DNA from 3 places in the Shinella zoogloeoides genome. Region 3 is predicted to be linked to each of the others. Evidence: predicted binding sites of a transcription regulator. Region 3 holds the regulator's gene; each other region holds the start of a gene.

Region 1 (4,422 bases), 420 kb from region 3:
ACATAGAGCAAGTATCCCGCTTTGGAAATGAACCGGCAATGAAAGAATTGGATCATTACGGAAATGTAAGATTGGCGGGCCGCTCTGTTACCGAAATGTAAGAAAACGTGGAGAAATCTTCCCTCGTTGCCCCTCCCGCGAGCATGGACGGGACTGGACCGCCTTCAAGCTTGTGCTAGCTTTTCCCACGGCCTCCTGGCCGCAGATCATTTGAGTATTCTTTCATCAACGCATTGACGAAGAGAGGGGAAGACCATGTGTGACGCCTGCATTATCGATACCGTGAAGAACCGCATGCTTTCGAGAAGAAGCTTCTTCCGCGCCGCCGCCGCGGGAGCCGCCACCGTTGCCGCCGCAAGCTCCGGGTCCTTGAGCCCAGCCCTCGCCCAGGCGCCGACCAAGGTGACGGACCTGACCCACGAACTCCACGAGGAGTTTCCCACCTTCTTCGGGCAGCAGCAGTTCTGGCGCGAGCAGAAGTTCAATTACAAGGAACACAAGTTCAACCTGTTCGAACTGCGCGTGAATGAGCACACCGGCACCCATCTCGACGCGCCGCTGCATTTTTCCGAGGACGGCAAGTCCGTCGCCGAAATCCCGGTCTCCGACCTCGTCGTGCCGCTCGCCGTCATCGATATCCGCGAGAAAGCGGACGCGAACCCGGATGCGCAGCTCACGCCGGATGACATCAAGGCCTGGATCTCGGCCAATGGCGACCTGCCGGAAAAGGCTTGCGTGGCGCTGAATTCCGGCTGGGGCAGGCATCTCGGCACCGACAAGTTCCGCAATGCCGACGCCGAGGGCAAGATGCACTTCCCCGGCTTCCATGTCGAAGCCGTGCAGTATCTCGCCGAGAATTCCAGTGCCGTCGGCATCGCCGTCGATACGCTGTCGCTCGACCACGGCCTCTCGCCGGATTTCGCGACGCATTATGCCTGGCTCGCCTCCGGCCATTGGGGGCTTGAAGGCGCGGCCAATCTGGACCAGCTTCCGGCAAAGGGCGCAACACTCATCGTCGGCGCGCCCAAGGTGCGCGGCGGAACGGGCGGCCCGTCCCGCGTCCTGGCGCTGGTTTGACCACTATCGGCCGGCGGTTGACCGCCGGCCCTTCCTTCAGGAGAGATGCATGAGCACCGTCAAGCCCGCCGAAGACCTCGAAGCCGATCCGCGCGTCAAGGCGGTGTTCGACGATATCCGCGCCACCCGCAAATCGGATTTTGTCAACAATTTGTGGCGCTACCTCGCCTTCGATCCCGCGCTGCTGGAACGCACCTGGGCCGAGGTGAAGGCGGTTATGGCGACACCCTCGACGCTCGACCCGCTCGTCAAGGAAATGCTCTACATCGCCGTCTCGGTAACGAACGGATGCAGCTACTGCGTCCATTCCCATACGGCGGCGGCGAAGGCCAAGGGCATGACGGACGCGCAATATGGCGAACTGCTCGCCATTATCTCGCTCGCCGGCAAGACCAACCAGCTCGCCACCGCCCTGCAGGTGCCCGTGGACGGCGTCTTCGATGCGGATCGCTGGAAGGCCTGAACGGCACGACTTTCCACAATCTTATGGCTGCAAATTTTCCCCGCGGAATAAAAGCAGAACGGAAAACTGGCCTTTCGGAACCGAATCACTACATTGAGCCGCATGATCAGCGGTTACGACGACATTCCCTTCTTCGACGAGGACCCGCAGCTTGCCGGCAAGCCGGCGGCACCGGCCAAGCCGGCCGGCGGCAGTTCGGGTATCGGCATCGCCGCGCGCGCCATGGCGGCCCGCGACGCCCACCGTGCGCCGGACTATCTCTCCGGCCTCAATCCCGAGCAGCGCGAGGCGGTCGAAACGCTCGACGGCCCCGTTCTCGTGCTCGCCGGCGCGGGCACCGGCAAGACGCGCGTGCTGACCACCCGCATCGCCCATATCCTCGCCACCGGCCGCGCCTTCCCCAGCCAGCTTCTCGCCGTGACCTTCACCAACAAGGCGGCGCGCGAGATGAAGGAGCGCATCGGCCTCCTCGTCGGCGGCGCGGTCGAGGGCATGCCCTGGCTCGGCACTTTCCACTCGATCGGCGTAAAACTCCTGCGCCGCCATGCCGAGCTCGTCGGCCTGCGTTCGGACTTTTCCATCCTCGACACTGACGACGTCGTGCGCCTGATCAAGCAGATCCTCCAGGCCGAAGGCATCGACGACAAGCGCTGGCCGGCAAAGCAGTTCGCCGGCATGATCGACACCTGGAAGAACAAGGGCCTCGACCCGGCGCAGATCCCGGAGGGGGACGCCCGCGCCTTCGCCAACGGCAAGGGCCGCGAACTCTACGTCGCCTACCAGAACCGCCTGAAGACGCTGAACGCCTGCGATTTCGGCGACCTTTTGCTCCACCCGATCCGCATGTTCCGCGCCAATCCCGACGTGCTCGCCGAGTATCACCAGCGCTTCCGCTATATCCTCGTCGACGAGTATCAGGACACCAACACGGCGCAGTACATGTGGCTGCGCCTGCTCGCCCAGCGGCCGAAGGGCACGCCGCAGAACGTCTGCTGCGTCGGCGACGACGACCAGTCGATCTACGGCTGGCGCGGCGCGGAAGTGGACAACATCCTGCGTTTCGAGAAGGATTTTCCCGGCGCGAAAGTCATCAAGCTGGAGCGCAACTATCGCTCGACGGCCCATATCCTCGGCGCCGCCGGCCACCTGATCGCCCACAACGAGGACCGTCTCGGCAAGACGCTCTTCACCGACCGGCACGATCCTGATGACGACAAGGTCGTCGTCCATGCGGCCTGGGACTCGGAGGAAGAGGCCCGCGCCGTCGGCGAGGAGATCGAGCAGCTCCAGCGCAAGGAACACAAGCTCAACGACATGGCGATCCTCGTGCGCGCCTCCTTCCAGATGCGCGAATTCGAAGACCGGTTCGTCACACTCGGCCTGAACTATCGCGTCATTGGCGGCCCGCGCTTCTACGAGCGCCTCGAAATCCGCGACGCGCTCGCCTATTTCCGCCTCGTCAGCCAGCCCGCCGACGACCTCGCCTTCGAGCGCATCGTCAACACGCCCAAGCGCGGCCTCGGCGATACGACGATCCGCAACCTGCATGACTATGCCCGCGCCCGCGACATTCCTATGCTCGCGGCGGCGGCCGATATCATCGAGACGGACGAGCTGAAGCCGAAGGCGCGCAAGGCGCTCTTCGACGTCGTCACCGATTTCCGTCGCTGGCAGACACTGCTGGAAACCATGCCGCACACCGAGCTTGCCGAGCAGATCCTCGACGAGAGCGGCTATACCGCCATGTGGCAGGCCGACAAGTCGGCCGAAGCGCCGGGACGCCTCGATAACCTCAAGGAACTCATCCGCTCGATGGAGGCCTTCGAATCGATGCGCGGCTTCCTGGAGCACGTCTCGCTGGTCATGGATGCCGAGCAGAACGAGAATCTCGACGCCGTCTCGATCATGACGCTGCACTCGGCCAAGGGCCTCGAATTCGAGACGGTCTTCCTGCCCGGCTGGGAGGAAGGCCTGTTCCCGCACCAGCGCGCGCTCGACGAGGGCGGCCGGTCGGGGCTGGAAGAGGAACGCCGCCTCGCCTATGTCGGCATCACGCGGGCGAAACGGCGCTGCCACATCTGGTTCGTCTCCAACCGCCGCATCCACGGCCTCTGGCAATCCACCCTGCCCTCGCGCTTCCTCGACGAGCTGCCGGAAGGCCATGTGGAAGTGGCCGAAGTGGAACAGTCCTATGGCGGCTATGGCCGCGGCGGTTATGGCCAGTCGCGCTTTGACAAGCAGGAGCCGTTCCAGAACGCCTATTCGACGCCCGGCTGGCGGCGCGCGCAGGCAAACCGCACGGATGCCACGCGCGACAACTGGGGCTCACGCTCCGGCCATGCCGTCGAGCGCATCGGCTACGGCGAGAGCGGCCCGCGCGCCCGCACCATCGAGGGCGAGCTGATCGCCAAGTCGGCCACGGCCGAACCGTCGAAATTCGCGATCGGCGACCGGGTGTTCCACCTGAAATTCGGCAATGGCAACGTGGCGGCGATCGAGGGCAACAAGCTGACGATCAACTTCGACCGCGCCGGCCAGAAACGCGTGCTCGACGGTTTCGTCGAGCGGGTGTGACGGGAGCTGACGGCGACCGCTAGCGCTCGGCTTTGTAGAGGCGCTCCCATTCCCGGCGCAGGATTGCCATGAACGCACAATCCACCAGCTCGCCGTCCGCCCTGCGCCAGCAATCCCGAAACACGCCTTCACGCACAAACCCGGCTTTTTCGTAGAGGCGGATGGCAGCGGCGTTGTCGACGGTGGCGTCCAATGCCACACGATGGGTCAGGGGATCGGCGAAAAGCCGCGCCAGTACCGTGGACAGCAACGCAAGGCCCTGCCCCTTGCCGGGAGCCTCCACCGCCATTTCCGCGATCGCGTAGCTT
Region 2 (4,422 bases), 890 kb from region 3:
GCCTTCCGGTAACGGTGCATGGAGGCAGGCATCGACTTCCGTGACGATCAGGGCCGCGCCGCTGTGCGGATTGCGCAGATGGAGACCATCGCCCGCGACGGTGACGACGATATCGGGGTCGAGCGTCTCGATGAGCCGCTGCCGGACGGCTTCCGGCAGGTGCGGATCGATCAGCGCCGCGCAATTGTTACCCGCCGTGGCGGCGACGAAGGCGGCGGGAAAGAGCGCGTGGTTGCCGGTGGCGACGGCGACGAGGCGGTTTTCCGGGCCGATGCTGCTTCGGCCTTCGGGTGCCAGGGTCGCCAGGCCGGCAAAAACCTGCCGGGCCGTGGCCGCGAGGCCCGCGTAGGAAAGAACCCGGTCCTCCAGATGGAAGGCCGGGTCCGTAGGACGGGTGGCGGCGTGCCGTTCGATGGCGCCGGAAAGCGGCATCGGCTCAGGCGCGCTGCGGCAGCAGCGGATAGCCGGCGAGCACGGCGCGGCCCGCGAGCATGGCGACGAAGGCCTTGATGAGGTCGCCGGGCAGGAAGACCAGCGAGGCGACGGCGGTCTCGAAGAAGGCCTTGCCGCTCATATAGGCGAGCCACGGAACGCCGAAGAGATAGACGACGGCGACGCCGCCGACGATGGAGGCCGCGAGGAAGGCGAGGAACTGGGTGAGTTCGTTCTGGTCTTCCTTGACGAGGCGTTCGGCGATCAGGCCGCAGACGAAGGCGCCGACAACCCAGCCGACGATATAGCCGGCGCTCGGGCCGACGAGGACGCCAAGGCCGCCGCGCCCGCCCGACAGGACCGGCAGGCCGATTGCCACGAGAAGCACCAGGAGCAGCATAGAGGCCGCGCCGCGCCGCGCGCCGATGATGCAGCCGGCCAGCATGGGGCCGAGCGACTGCGCGGTGATCGGCACGGGGATGAAGCCGAAGGTGATCGGCGGCAGCAGGCCAAGCACCACCATGATGGCGGTGAAGAGGGCGATGAGGACGATGTCTCTGGTGGTCATGTCAGGTTCCCTGGATGGACAAGGCTGGGTGGATGGTTAGTGCCGCCGAAAGCCGCGGGCGTCAATCGCCATGGCGATCGTATCCGCATCCTTCAGCGTGAGAATGATCAACGGCACGAGCGTCGTCAGCGGCCGGACGGGCAGGCCGCGCGCCCGGTGCGCGTCGGCTATGTCCTGATAGCGCGCGAAGATTTCCGGCACGAATCGGATGACGAGGCCGACCGCCAGGCTGACATCCGCCGCCCGCACGAAGCCGAAGCGCTCGAGCGGCGTGAGCAGCCGGGTGATCTCGTCCATGAAGGCCGAGATGCCGGTCGTCGCGGTGACGGCGGCGGCGAGCAGGACGAGCGCGGACAGGCGGCAGAAGACGACGACGGCTTCGTGCAGCGAATGGAAGAGATAGTTCGCGCCTGCGAGGATGAGCACCGTGAACAGAACGAGGCGCGTGCGTCGAAGCGCGTTTCCAAGGCCGATGCCGGTCGAAAGGTAGAGCGCGGCGCAAAGAGCCAGGGCGGGCACGAGGAGGCGCAGGTCGGAAACGAGGAAAAGCCCGATCGCGGCGACAAAGAGCAGAACCAGCTTGCCGCGCACCGGCAGGCGGTGAAGTGGCGAATCGCCCTCGATGTCGAGCCCGTTCAGCACGCGGCGATCTCCCGGTAGGCGCGGATCGCCTCTGCCGGCGAAGCGTCGGCGGCAAGCCGTCCCTCGTGGAAGACCAGCACGCGGTCGAAGCCGTCGAGCAGCGCAAGGTCATGCGTGATCACCAGCACCTGTTCCGGCAGGGCCGCGATGGTGCGCTCGATCAGCGCTCGGTTCTTGAGGTCGAGCTGGTTGGTCGGCTCGTCGAGGATCAAAAGGTCAGGGCCGGTAACGAGCACGCTGGCGATCGCCCCAAGCTGCGTCTCGCCGCCGGAAAGCTCGTGCACGCGCCGCCGCGCGAGATGCGAAATGTTGAAGCGCGAGAGGATCGCCTCCGTCTTCTCGGCGATCTCCGCCTTGCCGAGCCCGCGGTTCTTCAGGCCGAAGGCGATGTCCTCGGCAAGGATGGGCAGGATCATCTGGTGCTGCGGGTTCTGGAAGATGAAGCCGGTCCTGCCGCGCGCCGCCTCGGCATCCTCAACCGTATCGAGCCCGCTGACCGTCACCGTGCCCTCGGTCGGCTTGACGAGGCCGTTGATCAGCCGCGCCATGGTCGTCTTGCCGGAACCGTTGAGGCCGACGACGCCGATGCGCCGCTCGACGAGCGTCAGGGTCAGCGGATGGAGCGCCGCGCGTGCGCCATAGCGCACCGTGGCGGCGGTAAAGACGATATCCAAGAGCGGAATCCCGGTTCGCAGAAAATCGGGGGGAGCTATAACACGGCAAGACGCAAAGGAAACCGCAGGATGGTTGCATTCGCGCGGCGCGGGCGAGCGAGCCCGACGGGACAGGGCCGCTGCATAAAGCGCTAGAACAAACCGGGAATATGTGCCTATCATCCGGCATGACGATTCTCCTTTCCAATGCCGAGGCCCGGCGCATCTTCCTCGCCCGCCAGGGCCTCAGCGCCCCGCCGGGCCGCCTGCTCGGCAAGGAGGGGCTGCTGCAGCTCATCCAGGACATCGGCTTCGTGCAGGTGGACAGCATCGCCACCGTCGAGCGGGCGCATCACCAGATCCTTTTCTCGCGCAACCAGACCTACCGGCGCGAGCATCTGGCGGAGCTGCTGGAAAAGGACGGCGAGCTCTTCGAGCACTGGACGCATGACGCCTCCATCATTCCGAGCGAATTCTTCCGCTACTGGAAGCATCGGTTTCGCCGCAAGGAGGCGTCCATCCTGGAGCGCTGGCGCAAATGGCAGGGCGAGGGCTTCGACAGGGCGTTCGAGGAAACCTACGAGCGCATTGCCGCCGGCGGGCCGGTTCTCTCACGCGACCTGAAGGTGGACGACCACAAGTCGGGCGGCTGGTGGAACTGGCATCCGAACAAGACGGCGCTGGAATATCTCTGGCACACCGGCAAGCTGGCCATCGCCCGGCGGGAGAACTTCCAGAAGGTCTACGATCTCTCCGAGCGCGTGCTGCCGCCGCACCACCATGCGCCGGATGTGGAGCACGATGCCTTCGTCGACTGGGCCTGCCGCAGCGCCTTGGAGCGGCTTGGTTTTGCCACCCACGGCGAGATCGCCGCCTTCTGGGCGCTTATCTCGCCGGAGGAGGCGAAGGCCTGGGTCGAGGCGCATCGCGACGAGCTGCGCCCCGTTTCCATCGAGACGGCCGACGGCGGCAAGCCGCGGGGTGCCTACGCCTTTGCCGATTTTCCGGCGGGTCTCGGCGACATACCGGAGCCTCCGGCGCGTCTGCGCGTGCTGTCGCCCTTCGATCCGCTGATTCGCGACCGCAATCGCACGGAACGGCTCTTCGGCTATTTCTACCGCATCGAGGTCTTCGTGCCGGAGCCGAAGCGGCAATACGGCTACTATGTCTTCCCGCTGCTCGAAGGCGACCGCCTCGTCGGCCGCATCGACATGAAGGCCGACCGCAAGGCCGGCACGCTCGACGTCAAGCGCCTCTGGTGGGAGCCGAAGGTCCGCGTCTCGTCAGGGCGGTTGGAGAAGCTGGAGGCGGAGCTGGCGCGCCTTGCGAAATTCACGGGGGTGGAAGGGGTGCGCTATCTCGACGGCTGGCGCGGGGAGGTGTAGCCCGGCCGGAGTGGGAGTGGGCGACTGTGGCCGCCGTGACCAGGAAGACCCCCTCTGCCTGTCGGCATCTCCCCCACAAGGGGGGAGAAAGCTTGAGGCTTGCTCTCCGGTTGATTTTTCATCGCCGAGGGTGCGGCCGGTTAAGTCCCTCCCCCTTGTGGGGAGGGGTTGGGGAGGGGCCTTTTGCCTCTGTAGCGCAGTTGCTTCGGTAGCGACCCCGGGTCAGCAGAGGTCCGTCGCGCTGATCGCGATGCCGAAGCCTTCGAGGCCGACATAGTGGCGCTCGCGCGAGGCCATCAGGCGGATCGAGGTGATGCCGAGGTCCTTCAGGATCTGCGCGCCGAGGCCGATTTCCAGCCATTCGCTTTCGCGCGCCTGCGCCTCGTCATGGCCTTCGCGGTCGTGCATGCCCTTGCGGGCGGTCGAGGACTGGCCGACGCCGACCGAACCCTCGCGCAGGTAGACGATGACGCCGCGGCCCTGCTCGGCGATGCGCTTCATGATGCTATCGATCTGCCGGCTCGCGCCGAAGACGTCGCCGCCGACATTTTCGAGATGCAGGCGCACGGGAATGTCGACGCCGTCGCGGATGTCGCCGAAGACCACGGCAAGATGCTGCATCGGATCCCAGGGCAGCGTGTAGGTATAGGCCTTCGCCTTGCCGTAGAGGGTTTTGAGGTCGAAGCTGTCGACCTGCTCGATCAGCGTTTCCTTGCGCTGGCGGTAGGCGATGAGATCGGCG
Region 3 (4,422 bases):
GGCCTGATCGCCGAGATCAAGAAGGCAAGCCCTTCCAAGGGCCTCATCCGCCCGGATTTCGACCCGCCGGCGCTCGCGAAGGCCTATGAGGCGGGCGGTGCCGCCTGTCTTTCTGTGCTGACCGACACGCCGAGCTTTCAAGGCGCCCCGGAATTCCTGACCGCCGCGCGTGAAGCCTGCGCGCTGCCCGCGCTGCGCAAGGACTTCATGTTCGACAGCTACCAGGTGCTGGAAGCCCGCGCCTGGGGGGCGGACTGCATCCTCCTCATCATGGCTTCGCTCAGCGACGATGCGGCGAAGATGCTGGAAGACGCCGCCTTCTCGCTCGGCATGGACGTCCTGATCGAGGTCCATGACGAAGAGGAGATGGAACGCGCACTGAAGCTGAAATCCAAGCTCGTCGGCGTCAATAACCGGAACCTGCGCACCTTCGAGGTCGATCTCGCCGTTTCGGAGACGCTGGCCCGCATGGTGCCGGACGACCGGCTGCTCGTCGGCGAAAGCGGCATCTTCACCCATGCCGACTGCGAACGCCTCGGCAAGGTCGGCATTTCCACCTTCCTCGTCGGCGAAGGCCTGATGCGCAAGGACGACGTAGCGGCCGCGACGCATGAACTCCTGACCGGCAAGGCCGGCATGCTGGCAGCGGAATGATGACGGGCGACGATCGCACGCTCACCCATATCGATGCGTCGGGCGAAGCCAACATGGTGGATGTCGGCGACAAGGCGGAAACGGTCCGTATCGCCGTCGCCGAAGGCTCCATCCGTATGGCGCCGGCAACGCTCGACCTGATCCTCAAGGGCGATGCCAAGAAGGGCGACGTGATCGGCACGGCGCGTCTTGCCGGCATCATGGCCGCCAAGCAGACGTCCAGCCTCATCCCGCTCTGCCACCCGCTGATGCTGACCAAGGTGTCGGTGGAAATCCGCGAAGACCGCGCCCTGCCCGGTCTCAGGGTCGAGGCCATGGCGAAGCTGACCGGGCGTACCGGCGTCGAGATGGAGGCGCTGACCGCCGTCAGCGTCGCCTGCCTCACAATCTACGACATGGCCAAGGCGGCCGACCGCGAGATGGAAATCGGCGGCGTGCGGCTGCGCGAAAAATCCGGCGGCCGCTCCGGCGATTACAAGCGGGAAGACACCTGATGTCGCTTCTGCCCGTTGCCGACGCCCTCGAACGCCTTCTGACGGCCGCAAAGCCGATGCAACGGACGGAGAGGGTTCCCCTGCACCAGGCAGAGGGCCGCGTGCTGGCGGAAGATATCGCCGCCCGCCTCACCCAGCCGCCCTTCGACAATTCCGCCATGGACGGCTACGCCGTCCGCCACGCGGACATCGCCGAACTGGGTTCAGTCCTCAGCGTTGTCGGCACTTCGGCCGCCGGCCATGCCTTCGAGGGAACCGCCGGCCCCGGCGAGGCCGTGCGCATCTTCACCGGCGCCCCGCTCCCCGGCTTTGCTGATACGGTGCTTCTGCAGGAGGATGCGGAGGTGCTGGAGGGCGGCCGCATCCGCACAACCTATCTCACGCCGAAGGGCCGCCATATCCGCCCGCGCGGCCAGGATTTTACCGAAGGCGAGGTGGTGCTGAAGGCCGGCGCCGTGCTCGATCCCGGCCGCCTGACGGTCGCCGCCGCGATGAACCACCCCGAACTCACGGTCTACGCCCGCCCGCGCGTCGCACTGCTGGCGACCGGCGACGAGCTCGTCACGCCCGGAACACCGCCCGGCGCAAGCCAGATCATCGCGTCCAATACCTACGGCGTCGGCGCCCTCGCCCGCGCGGCCGGCGCCGAAATCGTCGACCTCGGCATCGTCGCCGACGACAAGCAGGCGATCCTCGAAGCGGTGCGTGGCGCGCTAGCGCGCGATATCGACGTGCTCGTCACGCTTGGCGGCGCCTCGGTCGGCGATTTCGATCTCGTGCAGCCCGTGCTCGGCGAAGCCGGCATGGAACTCGATTTCTGGCGCATCGCCATGCGCCCCGGCAAGCCGCTGATGGTCGGACGCCTCCGCGCCGTCCAGGTCGTCGGCCTGCCCGGCAATCCGGTTTCCAGCCTCGTCTGCGCTCTGCTCTTCCTCGAACCGCTCGTCCGCCGCCTTGCCCACCTGCCGCCGGCAAGCCGCCTGCGCCAAGCGGTGGCCGCCGTGCCGCTCAAGGAAAACGACCACCGGCAAGACTATATCCGTGCAAGCATCGCCCGCGCGAACGGCGAGCTTGTCGTCAAGCCCTTCGACAAGCAGGATTCGTCGATGATGAAAATCTTCGCCGCATCGGAAGGCCTGCTGGTCCGCCTGCCGCATGCCCCGGCCGCGCCCGCAGGCGCGGCTTGTGAAGTCCTTCTGCTGCGCGATCCCACCGCCTGAACAGTATTATTGTTCCCTCGGCCTCTTGCGGAACACATATGGAACAGATAGTGTCTGTTCTGGATTTGTTTCACGATTCTCGCTGGAGAGGCCATGCTGACGCGCAAACAACAGGAACTGCTCCTGTTCATTCATGAGCGTATGAAGGAATCCGGCATTCCGCCGTCCTTCGACGAGATGAAGGACGCCCTGGACCTTGCCTCCAAGTCCGGCATCCATCGCCTCATCACGGCGCTGGAGGAACGCGGTTTCATCCGGCGCCTGCCCAACAGGGCGCGCGCATTGGAGGTCATCAAGCTGCCGGACGCCTATTCCCCGAGCCTGCAGCCCCGTCGCGGCTTTTCCCCCTCCGTCATCGAAGGCAGCCGTGGCAAGCAGCCCGCGCCCGCCGCCCCGCCTCAGCGCACGCCACAGGAAATGTCCTCGTCGGTCTCCGTGCCGGTCATGGGCCGCATCGCCGCCGGCGTGCCGATTTCCGCCATCCAGAACAACACGCACGAGATCACCGTCCCCGCCGAGATGATCGGTAGCGGCGACCACTATGCGCTCGAGGTCAAGGGCGATTCGATGATCGAGGCCGGCATTCTCGACGGCGACACGGTTATCATCCGCAATGCGAGCACCGCCAATCCGGGCGAGATCATCGTCGCGCTCGTCGACGACGAGGAAGCCACGCTGAAGCGCTTCCGCCGCAAGGGCGCCTCCATCGCGCTGGAAGCCGCCAACCCCGCCTACGAGACCCGGATCTTCGGGCCGGATCGCGTCAAGATCCAGGGCAAGCTCGTCGGGCTCATCCGCCGCTACCATTGATCGCCGGTTCGGCTTCGAACTGCCCGATGCGCCAGTCATAGGTGCGATGGCGCGACCAGGGCCGGTCGAGCGTTTCGACGGCCGGCAGGAAGGTTGCTTGCGATAGGGAAGCGTTTGCCATTCCGTCCGCGGGCATGATTTCCAGAGCGCCCGTCCGGCGCAGATGCCGGGCCGTCACCAGCCGGGCGCCCGAGCGGCACGTATCGATGCGCAGCGGAAACGGTACGACGACGAGGTCTGCGGCGTCGCAGGCCGTGCCGAGAAAGGCGCTGTCTTCCAGCGCCACGACGCGCCAGCCGCTCGGCGAGATGGCGGCGCAGAACGCCTTTGCCTCGCACACGAAGCCGCCGCGCTTCCCCGCAGTCTCGAAGGCTGCGGACAGGGCATCCTTAGCCTTCTGCCGATCAGCCTTGCGGCGGGGGCGTTTGCGCTCTCCTACGGCCGGCATTTCTTCCGTCGCCTCCTCCAGCGTCAGCCCTGCCGTCTTGCGCATGTCCGGTTTCACGAGATCGCCGAGCCGCAGGGCGCGGCGCCATTGGTCATAGATGAAATCCGGCGGCCGCGTGCGGTTCGTCGCAACCCTGTCGCCGCGCAGGACGGCGACGAGGCGGCCGTCCTCGGAGACCAGAACTTCCGGCCCAGCCCGGCCGCCCGGCCAGAAGGCGACGCCGAGCCCGAAGAGAACGAGCACCGTCCCGGCATGGCGCAGCCGCGTACGCAGCAGGCAGACCAGCCCGCCGCCGACGCCGATGAGGACGAATGCGAGCGGCGAAATGCGGCCGGTCACGATCTCGCCCTTCCACCCGGCGACCCACGTCGACAGGGCGATCATCCATTCGATGCCCTTGCCCATGATCTCAAAGGGGATGGCGTCGAGACCGAAGGGCATCAGCAGCACGGCGATCAGGCCGAACGGCATGACGATGACGCTGATGACGGGCATGGCGAGCAGGTTGCCTGCAAGCCCATAGGCGGGAATGCGGTGGAAGTGGCCGATGGAATAGATCAGCGTCGCAAAGCCGCCGATCAGCGAGGAGAGCAAAAGCCCGCCGAAGAACCGGCCCGCCGCGCCGCCGAAGAGCTGGAACGGCCCGCCCCGGCTCTCCGTCCGCACCGGCCGCTCCCGCCAGGCGGCATAGCCCGCGACAAGGCCGAGTGTTGCCGCATAGGACATCTGGAAGCCGGGATTGGTGACGGCCGACGGCGTCAGCAGCAGGATGAGGATAGCCGAAAGCGCCACGTTG

What was found. Region 3 encodes LexA, which represses DNA repair genes until DNA is damaged. Its sites were predicted from a motif close to TGTTCNNNNTGTGTTCNG; they were not measured.
Region 1: Q9316_RS11230 (ATP-dependent helicase) is a predicted target of LexA. The motif match lies at 1,584-1,601, and genes of this name have one in related genera.
Region 2: Q9316_RS04520 (energy-coupling factor ABC transporter ATP-binding protein) is a predicted target of LexA. The motif match lies at 2,449-2,466, and genes of this name have one in related genera.

Annotation. Positions count from the first base shown of each region.
Region 1 is NZ_CP132311.1:2,042,824-2,047,245, forward strand. Features, by position in the region: gene Q9316_RS11220 (cyclase family protein) at 256-1,077, shown strand; gene Q9316_RS11225 (carboxymuconolactone decarboxylase family protein) at 1,127-1,540, shown strand; gene Q9316_RS11230 (ATP-dependent helicase) at 1,643-4,114, shown strand; gene Q9316_RS11235 (GNAT family N-acetyltransferase) at 4,134-4,422, opposite strand, start outside.
Region 2 is NZ_CP132311.1:726,872-731,293, forward strand. Features, by position in the region: gene Q9316_RS04505 (class I adenylate-forming enzyme family protein) at 1-432, opposite strand, end outside; gene Q9316_RS04510 (biotin transporter BioY) at 437-1,000, opposite strand; gene Q9316_RS04515 (energy-coupling factor transporter transmembrane component T family protein) at 1,037-1,642, opposite strand; gene Q9316_RS04520 (energy-coupling factor ABC transporter ATP-binding protein) at 1,636-2,316, opposite strand; gene Q9316_RS04525 (winged helix-turn-helix domain-containing protein) at 2,484-3,680, shown strand; gene ribB (3,4-dihydroxy-2-butanone-4-phosphate synthase) at 3,903-4,422, opposite strand, start outside.
Region 3 is NZ_CP132311.1:1,621,078-1,625,499, forward strand. Features, by position in the region: gene trpC (indole-3-glycerol phosphate synthase TrpC) at 1-654, shown strand, start outside; gene moaC (cyclic pyranopterin monophosphate synthase MoaC) at 654-1,148, shown strand; gene Q9316_RS09150 (molybdopterin molybdotransferase MoeA) at 1,148-2,368, shown strand; gene lexA (transcriptional repressor LexA) at 2,462-3,178, shown strand; gene Q9316_RS09160 (ComEC/Rec2 family competence protein) at 3,159-4,422, opposite strand, start outside.